Regions from separate parts of the Metabacillus hrfriensis genome, predicted to be linked through region 2. Evidence: riboswitches for the same ligand, from Rfam matches in the RefSeq annotation. Region 2 holds a riboswitch; each other region holds the start of a gene.
The links. Region 2 has a riboswitch for thiamine pyrophosphate ahead of tenA (thiaminase II). Riboswitches for the same ligand answer to the same signal wherever they lie in the genome.
Positions count from the first base shown of each region.

Region 1 (3,178 bases), 2.2 Mb from region 2:
GAAAAAACTCCCAAAAATTCGATTTCATGCTTTTCTTTTTCATACTGGACTCTCCTTTTTCCAAAGTCAGGTTGCGAGCTAGCTGCTCATGTAAGTTTTCTATCAACTTACGGGTATAGCATAGCTTTATTAGTACTGTGTTGCAATCGCTTTCATGTTTGTTGTACACAGTTACTTTTTTTGTAACGAGCTTACATACAAAAAGAGTATAGAAGTTCTGAAATCCCTCTCATATTCTTTACCTCACCTCAAAAATTAAGTCTGAAAGGGTTTCTTTTATTGAAGTTTTAAGTTTCGTTCCCTTTGCCTTCATAAAAAAAAGTTTCTAGTATTTACTAGAAACCTCTTAGTACTAATGATTCATATACGTCAGGATAATGAAATCCAAAATAATGCTTAACGGAAATCTCGAACTCATATCTAATTCGCCATAATATCCGTTTGTAATATGTGCATGAAAAGTGAGATCAACTTCTTGTTCCAACCGGCTATTCCGTCGGCCAACGACGGCTATTGTCTTTACGTTCTTCTCTTTTAATATATTTGCAAACTCTAGTATATGTAATGTTTCTCCACTATATGATACTAAAATGGCTAAATCATTTTCAGATAAACTATTGGCCACGCATCTTAGTTCATCCCAATCTTCACGTGCACTGCAGATTCTTCCTGAAAAGGTAAGCTTTCTAGCAGCTTCCACACAAGTTGGAAGTGATGCCCCAACCCCAAAAAACTCAACATAATTACTTTCTTTAATATACGCTGCAGCTTTTTGAATCTTTTCTTCATTGAGATTCTGTAAGGTTTGCTCCATTTCTTTTTTTACTCGATCTATTTGAGTCAATATCGTATTAGAAGAAATAATATTTTCATCATCTTTATCATAATCAACATATTTACTTAACGTGTATTTTAAATCTTGGAATCCCTCGTAGCCTAACTGTTTACAAGTTCTGCTAATCGTTGCGGTTGATACAAATAATTCTTTGGCAAGATCATTCACATTGGACTGAACAACGAGATTCGGGTTTATTAAAATATAGTCTAATACCTGTTTCTCTAACTGGCTTAATTGATCTCTGCGTTGAGATAATCGCTTTAAGAATGTTTTCATCGTTCATCACCACTCTATATTATTCCTTATACTATAGCATATCCATGAAACTCTAAAACAAAAGCTTTTATTGGTATACAGTAATCTTGGGATCATCTTTTTTTCATCTTCAGTTCCATTTTAGTTAATCACATTACCAATGTCATTTTATGCAAATTCCAGAAAAAAGAGTCAGGATCATTTCTGATGGAATCAAAGTGGTACGGTGGATAATAAATTGATTCCTGCCGAAGGAAAACTAAAAGGTAAGCACGTAAAGATTCTGCCATCAATGTTGAGAGCAGTGAGAACTGCACTTTTTGATTGCTGTAAAATCTGATGTCAGCTGCAAATATACAGCTAGAATTGCGCTCTTTAATTATATTGAGGCCAATTAATCGAAGAATTTCTTGTGGGATTTATGGAGATTTTGAAATGATTCTTATTAAAGGTGTCTCATTATCCCGAAACTTCTAATCATAACTTCAGGGCTCTTTAACAAATGGAGTTAACAAAGTTTCATACTAATCCTGTAATTATAAATTGATTGACTTTAATAGAAAGCATGTGTACAGTAAATATTAAATTAATAGGAAGACCACTAGGGGAGCCATTTTATGGCTGAGACAGGAGTTATCCTGGACCCTTTGAACCTGATCTAGTTCATACTAGCGTAGGAAAGTGGAGTCCGTGTATGAATATATACAATTATTCTGCCGCTCCATTTTTGGAGCGGTTTTTTTCGTATTTAACTTATAGTAGCCGCTCCCTATAGTGTCTTCCCGTTATAACCAATAAGGGGGCTAAATATATGAGTTTTTCAGCAGAACTAAGAAAAGAAGCAAATCCTATCTTTCATGCGATTTTCGAACATCCTTTTGTCCAAGGAATTGCCAATGGGGAATTAAAAAAGGAACAATTAATTCATTATGTTAAACAGGACTTTGAATATTTGAGTTCCTTTATCAGAATCTATGGAATAGCGGTCTCGAAGTGTGAGAATCGTGAAGATATGGATATGTTTAATCAGCAAATTTCATTTATATTAAAAAGTGAAATCCACCCGCATAATAACTTTTGTCAAGTAGCGGGAGTTCCATATGAAGTATTACAAGGGTATCCGTTATCACCATCTTCCCATCATTACATACGTCATATGCTTACAGTTGCACACGAAGGAACACTAGGGGAAATTTTAGCTGTCTTATTACCATGTCCGTGGACATATTGGGAGATTGGGAAAAGAATATTAAATGAAGTTAATCCAGACCGCTCTCATCCATTTTATGATTGGATAAATTTTTATGGGAATCGTACAGATTCGATTACAACCAAATTTTGTGACCGGATAGATGAGTGGGCAAAGGAAGCAACAGAGAGAGAAAAAGAAAAGATGAAAGAACATTTTTTAATAAGTTGTCAGCTTGAATATATGTTTTGGGATATGGCCTATAAACTCGAAGAATGGCCTGTGAAAATGGAGGTAGTTAAGTGATGAGCTGGAAGATGAAAGAAGTAGTTCTTGCTGTCATTCTAGCGGTGGCTTGTGGAGTTATTTATTTAGGATGGTCTACTCTTTGGATTCCGATTTCCGCTATTGTGGGGCCGGTGGGCGCAGGATTTATGTTTGGGATTTGGGTGATTGCCAGTCCAATAGTAGCGTATATTATCCGAAAACCGGGTGCGGCGCTTATTGCAGAGGTTGCAGCGGCAGCAGTAGAGTTATTAACAGGAAGTCATTTTGGTCTATCGGCCCTTTTAATTGGCGTCTTTCAAGGTATTGGTTCAGAAATCGCATTCGCGATATTCAGATATAAACGCTACAACCTGTTTACATTAATGCTGTCTGGGGCTCTTGCAGCGGTTGGAAGCATGATCTATAACTTAATCGCCAACGGTTTTGGATATTACACGACAGAAGTATTTTTTGTTACGTTAGTAATTCATGTGATAAGCGGAATGATTCTCGGTGGCTGGTTAGCGAAAGCAGTCGTGGACTCACTGGCAAAAACAGGTGTTTTAGAACAATATGAAATTATGAAGGAAAAAAGGAAAAGGGAACACTTAAATGGAAATGTTTCTGGG
Region 1 covers NZ_CP126116.1:4,079,504-4,082,681, reverse strand. The annotation lists gene malX (maltose/glucose-specific PTS transporter subunit IIBC) at 1-43, opposite strand, end outside; gene QLQ22_RS20380 (MurR/RpiR family transcriptional regulator) at 353-1,114, opposite strand; TPP riboswitch at 1,687-1,790, shown strand; gene tenA (thiaminase II) at 1,905-2,588, shown strand; gene QLQ22_RS20370 (ECF transporter S component) at 2,588-3,178, shown strand, end outside; gene QLQ22_RS20365 (ABC transporter ATP-binding protein) at 3,162-3,178, shown strand, end outside.
Region 1: linked by a shared signal. The riboswitch ahead of tenA (thiaminase II) and the one ahead of tenA (thiaminase II) in region 2 are both predicted to bind thiamine pyrophosphate.

Region 2 (3,178 bases):
CAAACAAAGAAATGGTTCAGAAAATGGATTCCTTCGGCTACGGATTTTTGATACCGATCTTCTTTGTTATGGTTGGTGTCGATCTTGATGTATGGTCGATGTTTAAGGATCCAAAAATTTTAATGCTGATCCCATTGCTGTTTATTGCCTTGCTGATCTCTAAAATTGTGCCGATTTATTTACTGAAGAGATGGTATGACACAAAAACAACGCTTGCTTCAGGATTTTTGCTGACATCAACCCTTTCCCTTGTTATTGCGGCAGCTACCATTGGAGAAAGAGTAAATGTGATTGATGCACAAATGTCAGGTGCGCTCATTTTAACGGCTGTTCTGACGAGTATTTTTACTCCGATTGGATTTAAGAAGCTTTTCCCTGAACAGCTGTCTTCGCAAAAGAAGCTGAAGGTAGCTTTTATAGGAGCCAATCAAATGACACTGCCGGTGACACGCGAGTTAAATCCGAAGATGTACGATACGACGGTGTATCATACTTATGTCGATAAAAATGAACAGCAGATCGCTGAATCATTGTTTCATATTGAGGAGCTTGAAGATTACTCAATTGAGACCCTGCAGTCCCAGGGAGTATTTGAAGCTGATATCCTTATTGCTGCTGCAGGAGATGAGGATACGAATGCTGAAATCGCCATGTTTGCAAAAGAGGTTGAAGTTGGACGGGTGATTGCAAGCATCTCATCACCATTATTAGACGAGCAGCTAAGAGCGAAAGACATTGATGTCTTCTCTGTTCTGCTTTCTACCAAAACCTTGCTGAGGGCTCTTATTGAAGCACCTGGCATCATGAAGATTCTGACCAATAACGATTCAGCTCTTTATCAGATAAAAATGAACAACAGACGCTACGATGGCATGGTGCTCCGCAGCTTTCCATTTACAGGCGACGTTATTTTTGTCCGTATTTTCAGGGAAAATGAATCGATTGTGCCGCATGGCGATACAGAGCTGAAACGCGGAGATTTACTGATTCTGACTGGATCAGCTGAATATGTGGATGAGCTCAGGCAAGAGCTTGAGTTCCATAAAAGTTGATAATTTTGACTTGAAAGTTTCTTTGAGCATGGTATGATGTACATGTAAATATTTCTAAAATAATATATAAACAACCGCTAGGGGAGCCCTTTTAGAAGGGCTGAGATTGAAGTTTGCCTTCAAGACCCTCCGAACCTGATCTGGCTAAAACCAGCGTAGGGAAGTGGTGTAAAGGTCTATTCATACACCACTTTTCTATGCGAAAAGTGGTTTTTTGCCGTTTTTATACTAAAAATGAGGAGGAACAAAACATGTCATTTTCAAAAGAATGCCGGGAGTATGCAGATAAATGGTGGGAAGGAAGCTTTGAACATCCTTTTGTAAAAGGAATTGGCGAAGGCAGCCTTTCAAAGGAGAAATTTAAATACTATGTGATGCAGGATTCTTATTACTTAACGCATTTTGCAAAAGTGCAGGCTTTTGCAGGGGCGATGGCCCCTGACCTTCATACAACATACCGGATGTCCGTTCATTCACAGGGAACCTATGAAGCAGAGCTCTCTTTGCATCAGCAATTTTCTGTCCTGCTTGGAATCACAGACACCGAACGGAAGGAGTTTAAGCCATCGCCAACTGCGTATGCTTACACCTCCCATATGTACCGTTCAGTTGCGACAGGAAATCTTGGTGAAATCATTGCAGCTCTGCTTCCATGCTATTGGCTCTATTATGAAGTCGGGGAGCACCTGAAAGATTGCAAGCCTGGTGATGAAGTTTATGAGAAATGGATTGCGACTTATCACGGTGATTGGTTTAAAGAGCTTGTCCTCGAGCAGATTGCAAGATTTGACGAGCTTGCTCTGCGTGCAAGCGATCACGAGAGACAAATGATGAAGGAAAACTTCCTCATCAGCTCGATGTATGAATATCGTTTTTGGGATATGGCGGAAAAGATGGAAGCGTGGGATGAGACACAAACCATGCTGATGCAAAAGTGAAATTGCACCTTGTCACAGATGGACGGCACTCTGCTGCAGAGCTCGTAAAAATCATCACAGATATACATACCTCTGCAGATGCCATTCATATTAGAGAGAAGAATAAATCAGCTGGGGAACTGATCAGCTTAATTGAAGAGCTCCATCAAAATGGGGTTCCGAAATCAAAGCTTGTCATGAATGACCGTGTGGATGCAGCTGTTCTTTCTGGTTTGCATCAGGTTCAGCTCCCATCGCACAGCTTCAATGTGAAACTGGTGAAACAGCGCTTCCCGCATCTTGAGGTAGGCTGTTCAGTCCACACTGCTGCTGAAGCAGTATATTGTGCTGAAAATGGGGCAGATCGTCTCCTTTTCGGGCATGTATTCCAAACATCATCAAAAAATGGTCTAGAAGCAAGAGGGATAAGCAAGCTTGCGGAAATAGCGGAATCTGTCAGCATTCCAGTCATTGCAATTGGAGGAATCAATCCTGCTGTCATTCCTGATCTAAGAGATATAAAGATTGAGGGAGCAGCCGTGATGTCCTATGTTTTTTCAGCGGAGCATCCAAGTCATGCGGCACTTGAACTTGCTGATCAATTAAAAAGGGGGATGGGCCATTGAAGCCTTTATTTGATGCCGGCATTATCGGCGGAGGAGTCATCGGGCTTGCCTCTGCCTATTATTTAGCGAAAGCCGGACTTCGAGTTGCGGTATTTGAAAGCGGAAAAACAGGCAGCGGAGCATCCAGTGCTGCGGCGGGTATGCTTGGCGCCCATACTGAAACTGAAAAGGATGATGCTTTTTTCAGGTTTGCTAAAGAAAGCCAGGCGCTTTATCCAAAATTAGCTCATGATTTACTGCTGGAAAGCGGAATTGACATACAGCTTCAATACAATGGAATGTACAAACTGGCAATGACGGCTGAGGAAGCCGATTCTTTGAAAAAAAGAGCAGAAATTGAAAAGGACGTAGAATGGCATTCCAAAGAAAAAGTCCAAGAATATGAAAAAGGCATAACAGATGCGATTTACGGGGCTCTGAAAATTGAAAAAGATGGAAAGCTTACTCCAGCCGCGCTGTGCAAAGCCTTTACAAAAGCCATTCAGCTGATGAGCGGAAAAATCTTTGAAAACACACCAGTATACAAAGTCAGCAGATTTGAAGGCTCACACTATGAAATCGAAACGCCTCAAGATACGTTTTT
Region 2 covers NZ_CP126116.1:1,245,615-1,248,792, forward strand. The annotation lists gene QLQ22_RS06110 (monovalent cation:proton antiporter family protein) at 1-1,052, shown strand, start outside; TPP riboswitch at 1,122-1,231, shown strand; gene tenA (thiaminase II) at 1,304-1,990, shown strand; gene tenI (thiazole tautomerase TenI) at 1,987-2,595, shown strand; gene thiO (glycine oxidase ThiO) at 2,592-3,178, shown strand, end outside.

Region 3 (3,178 bases), 1.8 Mb from region 2:
CGAACATCATCTTTATTAGGCAATCCCAAATGCTCTTTCGGCGTTACATAGCAAAGCATCGCGGTACCGAACCAGCCAATCATCGCTGCACCTATAGCTGAAGTGATATGATCATAGCCTGGTGCGATATCTGTCGTTAATGGTCCAAGTGTATAAAAAGGTGCCTCATGGCAAATTTCCTGCTGCTTTTCTACATTTTCGCGAATCATGTGCATTGGAACATGGCCAGGACCTTCAATCATCACCTGTACGTCATGCTTCCATGCGATTTTCGTGAGCTCACCCAGGGTTTCAAGTTCTGCAAATTGTGCTTCATCATTTGCATCTGCAATCGATCCGGGACGCAGGCCATCGCCTAATGAAATGGAAATATCATAACGTTTTAAAATCTCGCAAATCTCCTCAAAATGGGTATAGAGAAAGTTTTCTTCGTGGTGGGCTAAGCACCATCCTGCAAGAATGGATCCTCCTCTTGATACAATCCCGGTTGTTCTTTTAATTGTAAGAGGGATATACCTCAGCAAAACACCTGCATGGATTGTAAAGTAATCGACCCCTTGTTCCGCCTGTTCAATTAAGGTATCTCTGTACACTTCCCAGGTTAAATCCTCAGCAATGCCTTTTACTTTTTCAAGCGCCTGGTAGATGGGCACTGTTCCAACCGGTACTGGTGAATTTCTGATAATCCACTCCCGGGTGGTGTGAATATCTTTGCCTGTCGATAAATCCATGATGTTGTCAGCACCCCATTTGATTGCCCATGTCATTTTTTCAACTTCTTCTTCAATGGATGAGGTTACTGCAGAGTTGCCTATATTTGCATTAATTTTGACATGAAAATGTTTGCCTATGATCATAGGTTCACTTTCTCTATGATTGATGTTTGCAGGTATAATGGCTCTGCCGCTTGCAACTTCACTTCTAATGAACTCAGGGTCCATGTTTTCACGAATGGCTATAAACTCCATCTCAGGTGTAATGATTCCTTTTCTGGCGTAATGAAGCTGAGTGACATTGGCATTCTTTTTTGCCCGCAGTACTTTTCTATCGCCAGTAAAGACGTTTTCATTTGAAGTCATATCCCCTTGTCGGCCGTTATCCTCAGGCTTGACTCTGCGACCTGAATATTCTTCCACATCATCCCGTTCAAAAATCCAGCTTCTTCTGACTTCAGGTAACCCCTTTTTAATATCAATGGCAGCGGCTTGATCCGTATAAGGACCACTCGTATCATAAACAAGCACTGGTTCATTATCCTGTGCAAGCTCAATTTTCCGAAATGGAACACGAATGTCCTCTCTTGATCCTGTTTTATACATCTTTTTGCTGCCATCAAACTGTTTAGTGAATGCGAAATCCAATCTTAACTCCTCCTTATATCGTTTAATAGAGTTTTGATCTGCACCCGCGAAAGAAATAGAAAAAGGGTTCTGTTAATGAACAGAACCCTTGGAACAGTATGTGTAAAAAGCCAAAAAAAACGGCCTACGCCACACCGCTTCCCTACGCTGGCATCATCCAGATCAGGTTCAAAGGGTCAAAGAATTGCGTTCTTCTCTCAGTCCAGCATCATGGACTCCCCCAGCAGAATGAAAAAATATTCATTTGTTAGCAATATAGCAGGTAAATCGGCAATCTTGCAAGTGATAATTTTCACAATTATAAATTTTGAGTATGCTTGAGAAACAATCATGTGGTTCATTGTACCTGATTTCAGTCCGTTGGTATTGGGAGAGAGCTCATTGCCTATCATCCCGCTATCTGGAAAAAGGTAAAATGGGAGGAGGATTATCCAAACATCCTGATTGAACCTAAAGTAAGTGTGGAAATAGTCCACCATGGGATTATTAATTAATGGCTAATACGAAGCTTCATTAAAAGTGAGTGAAAATCAACAATGCCGTGGAAGAGTCAAAATTCATTAGAAACACATCCCGTATTGATCATAAAATACGGGCTTTTTATTTATTCGCTACTAGGGCAGTACCTTATTAATTGAATTTTTGATATATTAAGGATATGTATGTATTTGGAGGAGATGGACCGCGATGAAGAAGCAAGAACAGGCTCATGAAGAGAAATTTCTTTCTCAGGAAAGACTCGATGGCTTAATGGAAGTCTATCTTAATCAGCTTGAGAACTCTCCAACCGCATTTTTAATTCACGAAAACCGAAAGTGGACATATATAAATCCTTCTGCCATGAATCTGTTAGAGTTAAAGTGCAAGGAGGATCTCATTGGAAAATCCATCTGGAATTCAATTGATCCTCAGCATAGAGAGATAATTGAGCAGCGGATCACCGATACAAAAAATGGTTTCACACCGTCTTCAATGGAACAGATCTGGTATACCAGACGAGGATTGCCCTTAACCATGGAAGTAACATCACTGCCAAACATATGGGGGGACAGGCAATCCACCCAGGTGATTATAAGAGATGTCACAATTAAGAAAAAACTTGAACAAGAACACGAGGAAACGATAAAAAAGTTCCGTCTGATTACTGAAAATATGCGTGATATCGTTGGGCTTCTAGATGCAAACGGACTTTTCACCTATGTATCTCCGTCTTATAAAGAAGTACTTGGGTATGATATATCAGAAGCAGTCGGATACACTCCTTTTCAATTCGTTCATCCGGAGGACAGGGAGCTGATTGCCGGCCAATTTTATAAAATGCTCAAGGAAAATAGACAGATGACGGTTGAGTATCGATATTTATGCAAGGATCATACTTATATATGGCTTGAGTCGCATGGAATTCCCGTCACTGAAAATGAATCCTTAAAGCATGCGATCGTCATTTCAAGAAACATTACACAGCGGAAGCAAACAGAAGAAAAATTGAGAAAAAGCGAAAGCAAGTACCGGATCATTTTAGAACACAGCAACGACTTAATATGTGTAGTCGATCTTAAAGGAAATTATATATACGCATCGCCCTCTTATAAAAAAGTCCTGGGATATGAGCCTGAGCGTATGATCGGGCAAAATGTCTTTAAATATATACTTGTTGATGATCATGCTAAAGCAGAAGGGATTATACACACCCTTTTAACCACAAAAGGACCTGTCACCATCCCTTATCACAAGATCAGTCATACAGGACAGGCTGTCTTGTTTGAGGGAAAAGGAATGGCTGTTTTCAATCAGCATGGGGACCCAGAAAGCATTGT
Region 3 covers NZ_CP126116.1:4,501,236-4,504,413, reverse strand. The annotation lists gene thiC (phosphomethylpyrimidine synthase ThiC) at 1-1,361, opposite strand, end outside; TPP riboswitch at 1,484-1,593, opposite strand; gene QLQ22_RS22340 (Ger(x)C family spore germination C-terminal domain-containing protein) at 1,727-1,855, shown strand; gene QLQ22_RS22335 (PAS domain S-box protein) at 2,049-3,178, shown strand, end outside.
Region 3: linked by a shared signal. The riboswitch ahead of thiC (phosphomethylpyrimidine synthase ThiC) and the one ahead of tenA (thiaminase II) in region 2 are both predicted to bind thiamine pyrophosphate.

Region 4 (3,178 bases), 1.5 Mb from region 2:
TTTTACATTTGGACTGAAGCCTGATGCTGGGCCTGTCTTGTTATTTAATGTTCTGCCGACCGTTTTTAATCAAATGGCATTTGGAATGATATTCTTTGTTGCCTTCTTACTGCTTTTCTTATTTGCTTCATTAACATCAGCGTTTTCGATGCTTGAAATTATAGTATCTGTAATCGCTAAAGGTGATGCTAATAAACGGATTAAATGGTCTTGGATCATTGGACTGACTATATTCGCAGTCGGAGTGCCATCTGCTTTATCATTTGGAATCTGGAGTGAAGTAAGCATTTTTGGAAAATCAATTTTCGATGCAGCTGATTATTTGGTCAGCAATATTTTGATGCCGATTGGCGCTCTGCTGATCTCCATCTTTGTTCCTTTGAAAATGAAAAAATCCATGCTTTACTCAGAACTTGCTAACGGTTCGTCTTTATCTAAAGGACTCTTTAACACTTGGTTCTTTTTAATGAGATATGTAGCTCCAATTGCTATTTTCCTTGTTTTGCTGGATGTTTTAGGAATCTGGAAACTACTTTCCCGTTAAATTAGGCTCTATCAAGCTTTCCCTCCGTATGTTAAAATAGGTAAAATTCAGAATGGAGGGTGATAAGCTTGGAGCACTTATCATTATTTATCATCATGTCGATCTTATTAATTTTATTGCCTGGACCTGATACAGCCATCGCTACTAAGAATACAATCACTGGCGGGAGGGCAGGAGGAATGAAAACAGTGTTCGGGACCTTGACAGCACTTTTAATTCATACTTTTGCAGCTGTGTTAGGTTTATCAGCACTTATTGTCAAATCAGCTTTTCTCTTTTCAATCCTGAAGTACGCAGGAGCTTGCTACCTCATTTATTTAGGACTTAAATCATTATGGACTCTAAAAAAACCGGGCAGAATACAAGATAGAGAAGAACAAAAGCCTGAAGCAAAACAAGTCAACTGTTATAGACAGGGATTTTTGACAAATCTCCTAAACCCTAAGGTAGCTGTTTTCTTTTTAACCTTTTTGCCGCAATTTTTGGAGCCGGGATCAAATACTTTTACACAGTTTATGATCATGGGATTAACATACACTATTCTTACTTTTATTTGGTTTATTATTTATATTTATTTGATTCATCAATTGAGTGCTTTCATGAAGAAGCCAGCTGTACAAAATTGGATGGAAGGCATTACCGGAGCAGTACTCATTGGATTTGGCATTAAATTAGCATTGGAAAGAAAGTAAAGACATCAGATATGATGTCTTTTTTATTTTGGCTGCCGATCTGGCTTGCTTTGAAAATACTTTTAGCACTAATAGGAACCAATAAACCAAGGAAGCTGGGTTCTTATTATTTGATTCACATAAATGAACCTGGAAAGGAATAATAATCCATTCCTGCCAAATCGGATCGAAAATTGAGGAAATAAAAATGATAATACAGTCTATTGTCTGAATCAATAGAAGCTGATGAAAAAAGAACTTGGTGATTGCCCGTTTTGAGTGCCTCATAGATTTTCTCCGAGTATGATTCCTGCATATAAAAATTGGACTTGAAATTGTGCCTTTATACATTCATTTGCCATTTCAGTTTGGGATTCCAATTATACTTATTTTCATTTTATTGATAAAAACAAAAGTGATGGAGAAAAAAAACAGCTGCTTAATGGTTGCAAATCCAGTGTCAGAAGAGTAGACTTTGAATCATAAAATAAAATAATGAAAACGGGAGCTTGTGGAATCAGGCTGAGAGTACGGCTATCTGCCGTAGACCGAATGAACCTGTTGGATAATGCCAGCGCAGGGATGTGATTCAGGGATACATATGAGCACTTTGCCGCGGCAGAGTGCTCTTTATTATGGGGAGGAAAAAATATGATAGAGCCTAAAACGATTGATGCGATTCTAGAAAAAGTAAGAAAAGAAAAACCTCTGGTGCACAATATTACAAACGTTGTGGTAACGAATTTTACAGCAAATGGCCTGTTAGCAATCGGAGCATCGCCGGTCATGGCTTACGCCAAGGAAGAAGTGGCGGATATGGCGAAAATTGCTGGGGCACTCGTATTAAATATTGGCACCTTAAACGAAGAAAATGTAGAAGCGATGCTGCTTGCAGGGAAATCTGCCAATAAGCATGGCGTGCCAGTCATTTTTGATCCGGTTGGTGCAGGCGCAACAAAATACCGTACTGAAACAGCACAAAAAATCGTAAAGGAACTGGAGATCACTGCAGTTAGAGGGAATGCTGCTGAAGTGGCAAATGTCGTTGGGGAGAGCTGGTCGATAAAAGGAGTCGACTCCGGTGACGGCGAAGGTGACATAATCGAACTTGCTGTAAAAGCTGCAAAGCAGTTAAACACTATTGCGGTCATTACAGGAAAACAGGATATTGTTTCAGATGGAGAAACAACATATATATGCAAAAATGGTAATTCTCTATTAACTAAAGTAACAGGTGCAGGCTGCTTGCTCACCTCTGTTATCGGCGCATTTTGCGCTGTTGAAAAAGATTATGTTCGTGCTTCTGCTGCAGCATTAGCGGTTTACGGGAGTGCTGCAGAACTTGCAGCTGAAGGAATTGAAGGTCCCGGAAGCTTTCAAATCGAGTTTTTAAACAATCTTTATACCATTTCAGCTGATAATATTCAAAAACTTTCTGCGCTTGAGGAGGTCAGCCATGTCAATCTCTAAAGCACTGACAATTGCAGGCTCTGACAGCGGAGGCGGAGCAGGAATTCAGGCGGATTTAAAAACGTTTCAGGAATTGAATGTATACGGAATGTCTGCCATTACAGCGGTTACCGCTCAAAACACACTAGGTGTACATGGTGTGTTTCCATTAACAGCGGACGCGGTTGTGCAGCAGATTGAAGCGATTGGCTCAGACATTGGAGCTGATGCCATTAAAACCGGAATGCTTTTTAATAGTGAAATTATTGAAGCTGTTTCTGAACAAATAAAGAGGTTCAATTGGAGCAAAGTGATTGTAGATCCCGTCATGATAGCCAAAGGCGGTGCTTCATTATTGCAGGATGAAGCAGTAGAAGCATTGAAAAATCATTTGCTTCCGCTTGCTTTGGTCGTTACTCCCAACATTCCAGAAGCTGAAGTGCTGACGGGTTTGAACATTCTCAATCTTGATGATCGTCAGACTGCTGCCAAAATCCTGCATTCTTTTGGCGTG
Region 4 covers NZ_CP126116.1:2,755,613-2,758,790, reverse strand. The annotation lists gene QLQ22_RS13725 (sodium-dependent transporter) at 1-544, shown strand, start outside; gene QLQ22_RS13720 (LysE family translocator) at 640-1,236, shown strand; TPP riboswitch at 1,707-1,815, shown strand; gene thiM (hydroxyethylthiazole kinase) at 1,867-2,685, shown strand; gene thiD (bifunctional hydroxymethylpyrimidine kinase/phosphomethylpyrimidine kinase) at 2,672-3,178, shown strand, end outside.
Region 4: linked by a shared signal. The riboswitch ahead of thiM (hydroxyethylthiazole kinase) and the one ahead of tenA (thiaminase II) in region 2 are both predicted to bind thiamine pyrophosphate.